Regions from separate parts of the Alteromonas sp. NFXS44 genome, predicted to be linked through region 2. Evidence: riboswitches for the same ligand, from Rfam matches in the RefSeq annotation. Region 2 holds a riboswitch; the other holds the start of a gene.
The links. A riboswitch is a leader RNA that binds a small molecule or an ion and turns the genes downstream of it on or off. The one in region 2 is predicted to bind cyclic di-GMP.
Positions count from the first base shown of each region.

Region 1: it holds a riboswitch for cyclic di-GMP, as region 2 does, so the genes downstream of both, J3369_RS15485 (AAA family ATPase) here and J3369_RS06845 (hypothetical protein) in region 2, are expected to answer to the same signal.

Region 1 covers NZ_JAGDEA010000011.1:389,337-393,554, reverse strand. Annotated here, with positions in the region: gene prsR (PEP-CTERM-box response regulator transcription factor) at 1-254, shown strand, start outside; gene J3369_RS15495 (GGDEF domain-containing protein) at 265-1,482, opposite strand; gene J3369_RS15490 (ribbon-helix-helix domain-containing protein) at 1,609-1,941, opposite strand; gene J3369_RS15485 (AAA family ATPase) at 1,901-2,596, opposite strand; cyclic di-GMP riboswitch class I at 2,692-2,781, opposite strand; gene J3369_RS15480 (alpha/beta hydrolase) at 3,048-4,094, shown strand.
Region 2 covers NZ_JAGDEA010000005.1:354,667-358,884, reverse strand. Annotated here, with positions in the region: gene J3369_RS06850 (TonB-dependent receptor) at 1-1,526, opposite strand, end outside; TPP riboswitch at 1,584-1,686, opposite strand; gene J3369_RS06845 (hypothetical protein) at 1,810-2,490, opposite strand; cyclic di-GMP riboswitch class I at 2,536-2,617, opposite strand; gene J3369_RS06840 (helix-turn-helix domain-containing protein) at 2,793-4,218, shown strand, end outside.

The sequences.
Region 1 (4,218 bases), on a different contig from region 2:
CCGTCATTATGGCTGAAGGTTCTGTGGTGCAGGCCGAAGATCTGGGCCTTATGGCGCCCCGGGGAGACAACGAACCGGAAACGCTGAATTTGCGGGAAGTCCGTGAGATGGCGGAAAGTCGTGCTATCAGACGGGCCTATCAGACAGCCGATAAAAATATGTCAAAGACTGCAGAGTTACTGGGTGTGACCCGGCCGACCTTGTATTCTCTTATCGACAAATACCATATGGAAGACATTAAAACCGGCGTGTAACCCCCGCCGGTCATTCCATTGGCCACTCAATACTGGCCAGATTGTTCAGGGATGTTTTTATCTGCACATCGGTGAGTGAGAACTTCCCTTCCAGCGGAGAGGGCGGCAGAACATTGTCGGTTTCTTTGCAGGCTTCAATGGCGCCCACCCAACAGTCTCTTTGGGATATTTTCGCTGCGTACAGGCAATAATCCATCACCGCGAAGGTTTTTACCCAGTCCATTTCATAAGGATTTCTGCGGCACAGAGGCATTGCACAAAACCCCACGCTGCAGGTGGCATTGATCACCACATCATCAGGTAAGTGAAAACGCTTCTGACGCACCGCCTCAATAAGCCTGTCAGCCAGTTCCACCATATCATTACGGTTGGCGTTGCGGCACACCGCCAGAAATTCTTCGCCACCCCAGCGGATTAGCAAATCTGTCTGCCGGAACACTTCTTTTAAAATACCGGTAAATTGTACCAGGAAGCGGTCACCGGCAAGGTGACCGTATTCATCATTGATCTGTTTAAAGTGGTCTATATCAATTAAAAAGCACAGTAAGTCATGATTCGGCGGAAAGATTTCACCTTTAAGACTGGCATAGTGGTGCTGCACCCGGCTGATCTCACCCGGCAACTGTGCTGAGAGGAAGTTGCGGTTATACAAGCCTGTGAGTGCATCACGCATGCTGACCTGCTCCAGTGCGTGATAAGCTTCTTCCAGCTGTTGATTTTTCTGCTCCAGCTCAGTGGTCCGGTTGCGGACTTCCAGCGCCAGCCGCTGATTTTGCCGGTACTGGTTATAACGGCTCCACAGCAAAAAAAGAAACAGCAAGAGGGACACCAGGCTACCCAGCGATAACATACTTTCCAGGTTATGCTGACGCACCTGAGCCAGTTCAACAGTGCGGTTTTTCTCCTGAATCTCGAAATCCCTTGCCTGACGTTCCATCTCCACTTTGGCTTTCAGTTTTTCAAAGTAGATTGCCTGTTCCGTGTCCATCTGGTGTTCCAGTCTGGCGATGGTTTCGTCAACAGAAGTGAAAAAGGCAGGAGGCAGCACGTCCAGACGGGGAGCGATGTCATTATCGGCAGTCTGGTGAGCAATAAACCGGGCGACGGTGGTCTCCCGGCTGGCGGTGTCAGCCTGCAAATCTTCCTGTCTGACCGTCCCCTGGGCACTAAGCAGCGAGGGAAATATTCCAAGCAGTGTAATCAAACTGCCTGACAGATAACTTTTCATCTTCATCCTGTTCAGAAAAAGTAAAACCGGGGAGCACAGTGACACCGTGCTCCCGTTGTTGCGTATTGGCGCGCTTTGCATTCCATGCAAACGCCTGCACCCGGCCGCCACCTTGTGGTATGTCTGTCAGGGTGTTTTATTTGTCAGTAAAGGCCTGATGTCTTCACTGCTTTGATTTTCTATCCATATTCTGATGAGTCTGGAACGGCAGATCCCTGTTTCTGCCGACAACTTTCCAAGCTTCTCAATTGCGTCTTCAGATAATGTAAATGTAGCACGTCGCATGGGACCGCAAGGCGTAATGTTGTCTTTGTTTGCAGAATCCGTTGCCGGATAGACCTGCCTGATAACATGTTTACCTGCTGCGTAAGCCAGTGCATCGTCAATAAATTCTTCAACGCTCACCGGCTCAGCGGGTTTAGCTGACGGCGTGGATTTTTTGAGGCTGCACAGACTCATAAGATTTCCCCTCTCTCCGCGACAGAAGTTCTTCAATGATATTGCGAATTTCTGCTGATGCTTTTCCGTCCGGCTCACTTTCCATGACTGACTGGCCAGACTCTTCTGAATCATCATACATATTGCGGCTGTATGTCACTGAGTCCAGTACCGGCACTTCAAATGAACGACATACATCTTTTGCTTCCATGATCCTGCTGCCCAGCGAAGGCAGAGAAGGGCACTGGGTAATCACAAAAGCAGCATTCATGTCGGGATTCACCATTTTGCAGGTTGAAAGGATGTCTTCCATATGCGGAACTGTTTTCAAATCCCGCCGTTTGGGACGTAACGGAATGAGAATGTGGTCAGCCACTGCCATCGAGGAGCGCAGCGCAAGGTTATCCTGTCCGCCACAGTCAATGACTACGTAATCGTAGTGCTCGCGCAGGCTCAGTAATTCGTTGCGGATCTTGCCGTACAACTGCACGCAGTTAATCGACGGCAATTTATCATTAGCTTTGCGTTCCTGAATCCAGTCTGAGGTAGTGCGCTGCGGATCGCAGTCGACCATCAGTACACTGGCATTTTTTTCAGTTCTCAGATAAACAGCGATATTTTGTGCAAGGCAGCTTTTGCCACTGCCGCCTTTCTCGCCACCAACCAAAACGATCATCGTTCGTTCCTCAACTTTTGATCCGTCATTACGGATAAACGGTTAACGAATGTGACTGAAAAAGTGAACATGAGCCGGATTAAGGACTATGCTTGTTCGGTAACCCCGCTATCATTATCTGTAATCAGATGGCAGACCGGAGGCTTTGCGTCACGGGCTTTCGCACCGCTTTGCCTTTTTCAACAGTACATTTTCGGGTAAGCGGCGGGGATGCCATGGCTTACCGGCAATCAGGATACTAGTTAAAACAAACGGTGTGCGCCGCATGCCTCACGATATTTAAGAATAAAAAAATATACCTGTCAGACCAGGTGGCCGGTGGCGAAAAACGGGCTGCAGTACCTGAAAATCCGTGGTTCGCCCGTGTAAATCATTCTAATTAAAGTTATATCTGTTAATATGCCAACACATGGTGTTATTGAAAACTATACCCGCAAATAAGGAGAAGGGAGTGGCAAAAACATCCCTGTTGATTTTATTTCTGCTGGCATTCAGCACAGGCAGTTTCGGGCAGAATAATGCAATGGATGAAGCGTTTGATTCATTCAGTCATCTCTATGAAGAACGTTTCGGCCAGATCAGGGCATGCATGAACCCCACATTTCAGCGTTTCAGTGTGTGTTCTCCTGCTCTTCGTAACGATGGCAACGCGCCGTATATTCTGCATCACGGAAAACCTGTCGATACGGTGGTTGTTCTGCTTCACGGATTAAGCGATTCGCCGTTTTATATGTCTGGCATTGCACGGGCACTGCATGACAAAGGTTACAACGTTATTGTGCCTTTAAACGTAGGACACGGCCAACTGGATGCCAGCGATGAAATGAGCGACAGCAATCTGGCAGAACGCTGGGGTGCACACCTGAGTGATGTCATGGCGCTGGCACCGCAACTTGGTAAGCACGTTTATCTGGGCGGCTTTTCCACCGGCGGCGCGCTCTCTGTTCAGCATTATTTGCATCACCCTGACAACATTGACGGCCTGATGTTATTTTCCGGTGCTCTGGCACTCGACAGCGGCGTAGAGCGGTTATCCGGGATATGGGGAATTCAGTGGGTCGCCAGGTTTCTTGACGGTCACTATGAAACACAGGGGCCGAATCCGTATAAATATCCCACCATTGCCAGTTTTTCCGGACTTGAACTGATGGAAGTGATTGATGATGTGAGAGACCAGTTTGAACAGGGGAAAACTATAGACGTACCGGTATTTGCCGCACATTCTCAGGCAGACATCACTACGCCCATTACAGGTATTGAAGATTTAATGTCACGGGCAACCACGAAAACCAATACCTTTTTCATCGTCGATGAGAGTTACAAATTATGCCATGCTGATGTGGTGGTGAATAAGAAAATGCTCAGTGATATGCATTTCGATAAATCCGGTGTGGATTTACGTGATCCCTGTGCAGCTCCCGGCGCAAATCCGCTGTTCCGCCAGATGATTATGATGCTGGGCAGCTTTATGGATGAAGCGGCACAGAAAGCCGGTTAATTGATTGACACAGTGCCCGGGATTGATTAATTTAACTCCATTATCGCTACGAACTAACATTGCAAACTGGTCAACATGATTTTTCAAAATTTGTCAAAATCAGGCAAGCCACAATCTGCACTCA
Region 2 (4,218 bases):
CGTTCCTGAACATCAAAATCGCTGATTTGGGTATCTTCCCTTTCCATAAAGAACAGTGCTGCGCGGGCTGTCAACTCAGGAACAAACAGTTTGCCTTTGTAGCCTGCTTCATAGTTCCGGTTGTATTCCGCATCAAAGAAACGGCGCTCCCGGCTGACCTGTTCATCATAGTTAATGCCGGCACCTTTGTAACCTCTGGATACGCTGGCATACAGGTAGTCCCCTCCCATATCCCAGGTCAGTGCCAGTTTGCCGCCGGTCATGGTCGTGTCATCGTCGTACACCACCTGCGCATTATCAGCATAATCATAGGCGTAATTTTCAACACGCAGCGCGGACGTCAGCAATAAAGACGGAGTCAGCTGAGTATCAAGCTGACCGTAAACCGCTGTTGTCTGCGGTTCGAAAGTACTGATAAAGTCACCGTCAGCATAGGTATACTGACGCAGTAAATCCTGTTCACTCTGATTGATGCGGCCGCCGATAACCCAAGTCGTGGTGTCATTGAAGATTTTTTTATCTTCTGCAGAAGTAAAACGCACCTCGGCAGATTGTTGGGAAACATCCCGGTAATACGCATCAAAGGATGTATAGCCCCAGGGGTGAAAACCGGTGTAGGTCCAGTCTTCGTCGTAGCCGTAAGCGATATCATGACCGGCCATAGTCGCAATGATTTCCAGCAAGCCACCGGCGGTCTCATGATTGATATGTACACTGACCGCTTTGGTTTCCTGCTCATCAAACCCGGGTTCATCCGACAACGTATGGCGGTTGTTATCCAGTGAGAAAGCATCGTAACCGTTATTGATATCGTACCAGCGGAAATCCATCGCAACGGATGTTTTGTCAGTCACATCCCACAGTGTTCCCAGCCTTACTGCGTTCTCATGAATACCGTTGGTATCGTCAGCACCCAAAAAGTCATTTTCAATAAAACCGTCACTGCTGTTGTGCACAAACGCTGCACGCCAGGCCAGAGAATCAGACGCTTGTCCGCCATGGGCACCCTCAGCGCGGAAGAAAGATTTATTTCCCACAGACAATTCAAAATGACTGTTACTCTCTTCAGAAGGGGCATTGCTGACAATCTTAACCGCACCGGCCAGAGCACCGGTTCCGAATACTGTCGCCTGTGGTCCGCGGTAAACTTCTACCTGCTGTGTATCAAAAAGCACACCGGCTGCAGCAAGACCGGAGAAATCAAAATCGTCGACCAGGAAACTGACTGAAGGATTAATCGGTTCAGCAAACTGGCTGCGCTCACCAATACCCCGAATCTGAATAAAACGTCCGCGGGATGCTCCGGCCGCAAAATTCACATTCGGCGCAATACTTAATACATTGTCGATATAGGTAGCCTGACGGCTGTCCAGGCGGTTGCCTGATAACACAGAAGCGCTGGCACTGAGTTGATCGAGAGTCGCTGTGCGGAAATCACCGCTGACGGTAATACGTTCGATGTCTGCTGTGTCATCAGCAAAAGCAGGCAGTGCAAGTAGTGCGAGAAGAATTGCGTTTTTTTTCATTAGGATCTCTTTAATCATCAAAAAGATCCGGCTTTACGGCAGGTATTGAGGTTTTCAGATTGCTTTTATCACCATCCCTACGCCGGTATTATCCGGATCAGGTTTAAGGGTTCCCATGGAATGGATCTCAGCCGTAAAGACGGCACCCCTTGGCCTAATGCTTATTGCGGAGTCCGCAAATTAAGCGAGGGCAGTCTAACAACTTCAGTGACTTAGTCAAGTTGCCGGCTGCCCGGAAAAAGCAATAAAAAAGCCCGCGATGTGACGTGGCGGGCAATGAAGGTCAGGCGACCTTCTGATTCTGGCGTCTTGTGCGCCATCCCATAAACCCTATTCCCAGAAGAATCAATGACATGGCGGTTGGCTCACTGACTTCTGTAATAGAGGCATTCCGGAAGCGAACCTTCATATCTCCACAACCACTGGCTGCATCACAATCGTTAATGAATACGATGTCGGTAATAAGTCCTGACATGTAATCATCCAGAGTAATAGAGAAGGTCTCCCAGGCTGGTTCGCTGGTATAAGTAAAGTCATCCAGACCGAAATTCTGTGTGCCACCCAGAGCGAACGTGCGACTGGCATCGTTATTCTGTTCACCGGCAGAGAAGTCTGCCAGCCAGATCCCGCCAATTTCAGAATAAGGATTTGCATTAGTATTGTTGTTGCCCGGTGTCATACGAAATTCAAATGACAACAAAATATCTGAAGCAGAATTGTCTAAGTCCAGGCTCTGGATCCCGAAAGCATCATCCAGGTTTAGTGTGAACCAGCTGTTTTCGCGCAGGTTCAGTACACTGCCATTGTTTGTCCAGGTTCCGTAGTTAGACGTGCCGCTTTGTTGATGTGCAGCCAAAGTCTGGGCAGCGAAGTCGATATCGTAGCTGCTGATAATGTTGGCGTTAGCCGTAAATGCCGCACAGAATCCGGTTAGCAGGGCTGCAGTTTTGATGCTAAATTTCATTTATGTTCCTTGAGCAGTGTGTGCCTGAAAATAGTTAAACAACTTCACTGCAACCCGGCTGTCTTATGGCGGTATAAGACCCGTGGCTTTCCGTCCCTGCCTCACGACAGGTTTGGCGAATCTACTCTGTGAAAGTGACGTTTCCACCAATGAGTCGACGGTTGTTATGATAGGGAGAGCCCCGCAAGTAAAACAGGACACTTCTGAACGAAATACGGTACAAATTTGTACCAACACAAAATTCACCCTTTTTCTGTCAAGGCACAGGTAATTCTTATATCCTTGACTGAAGGGATCCGGTATTGGGAGCAAACGTGCAGTATCACGGTTTTTTCTGGTCGGCAGTCATCCGCGCTTTATTGAGTCTGAGAAGGGATAACGGACTTGATAACGAATATGACACAACGATGCTCGAAAGCGTCACACAAATAGAAAATGAGAAAATGGACGATGACGGACTGGCGTCTATTCTTCACTCTCTTTGTCCTGCCAGGGAATATGAGACAATTGGCCGCTCCCTGATTGGCTATTTTGATTTCAACAAAATGAGTAATCTGGTGGTGTATCTCACGGCCAGTAAGCATATTGATGACGCACTCCATGTACTGGGGAAACACTACCACCATATTCTGGGCAACAGTGCAGCATTGACCGTAAAAACTGACGGAAATGAAACCTGTCTCCGGTTTCAGCCATCATCACATCCTGTTCTTACCGAATTCCGCTGTTATTTCCTCCTCGCTTTGTGCCGTCACCTGGCCGGCAGAAAATTCGACTTCACCACGGTCACCTTACCGCCATCAGGCGAACAACCGGTCAGCTTATTAAGGCCGGTCAGCAGCGGTGATATCAGACATGAGGGAGTTGTTGTAAGCCTTGTTTTCGATAATAAGTGGTGTACACAGGCATCATTTTACTATTCTCAGTCGATTAAAAAAATGCTGGCGGGAAACCTCGACACCAGCAATGATTTGCCGTTAAAGCAGCAGGTTAAAGAAGCATTTCTCAAAGCCCCGAGCCCGGCAAGGATCCGTTCGGAATGGGTAGCAACGCAACTCGGTCAGACGGAGTCCGCGTTTCGTCGCCAGCTAAGGCAAGAGTCCATTTCCTTCAGCGCATTACTCAAAGAGTACATTCATGACCAGTCATGTCACCGGTTACTCAGTGGCGAAAAAACGGAAGACACCGCCGCCCACCTTGGCTTCTCTGACCGCCGTTCCTTTGAGCGCAGTTTTAAAGAACATGCAGGGATCAGTGCAGGACAGCTACGCCAGCTTGGCAACCGCCTGCGTTTTCAAAAAGGTAACGGTAATCTCATTAATTTGGTGGAGAACCTGCCTCCCCTGCCCAATTCAATTCAGACTCTGCTGAATATGGACTGCGAAACAATGACGCTGGCGGATGTGGTCTCACTGATTGAAAAAGATCCGATTTTTCAGGCCCACGTTATGAGCAAGGCCAGCAGAGCGGTTTATGGCTCTGTACCCAAAAATCTTGAACAGGCAATCGGCCGGAATCTCGGGCTCGGCAATATCCGCAATCTTGCCGTAATTTTCGCAGCGCAGCAGTTGCTAACCTCTCAATGCCGGTTTGATAAAGTTAACCTGCTCACCGATGCGATGCTGCTGAGCCTGACTATCTTTCAGCGCCTGTTCGGTTTTAACCGCTTAAACGAGGACCAAACTGAGCAGGTCAAACAGCTTTTACTGTTTGGCACGTTATCCCTGT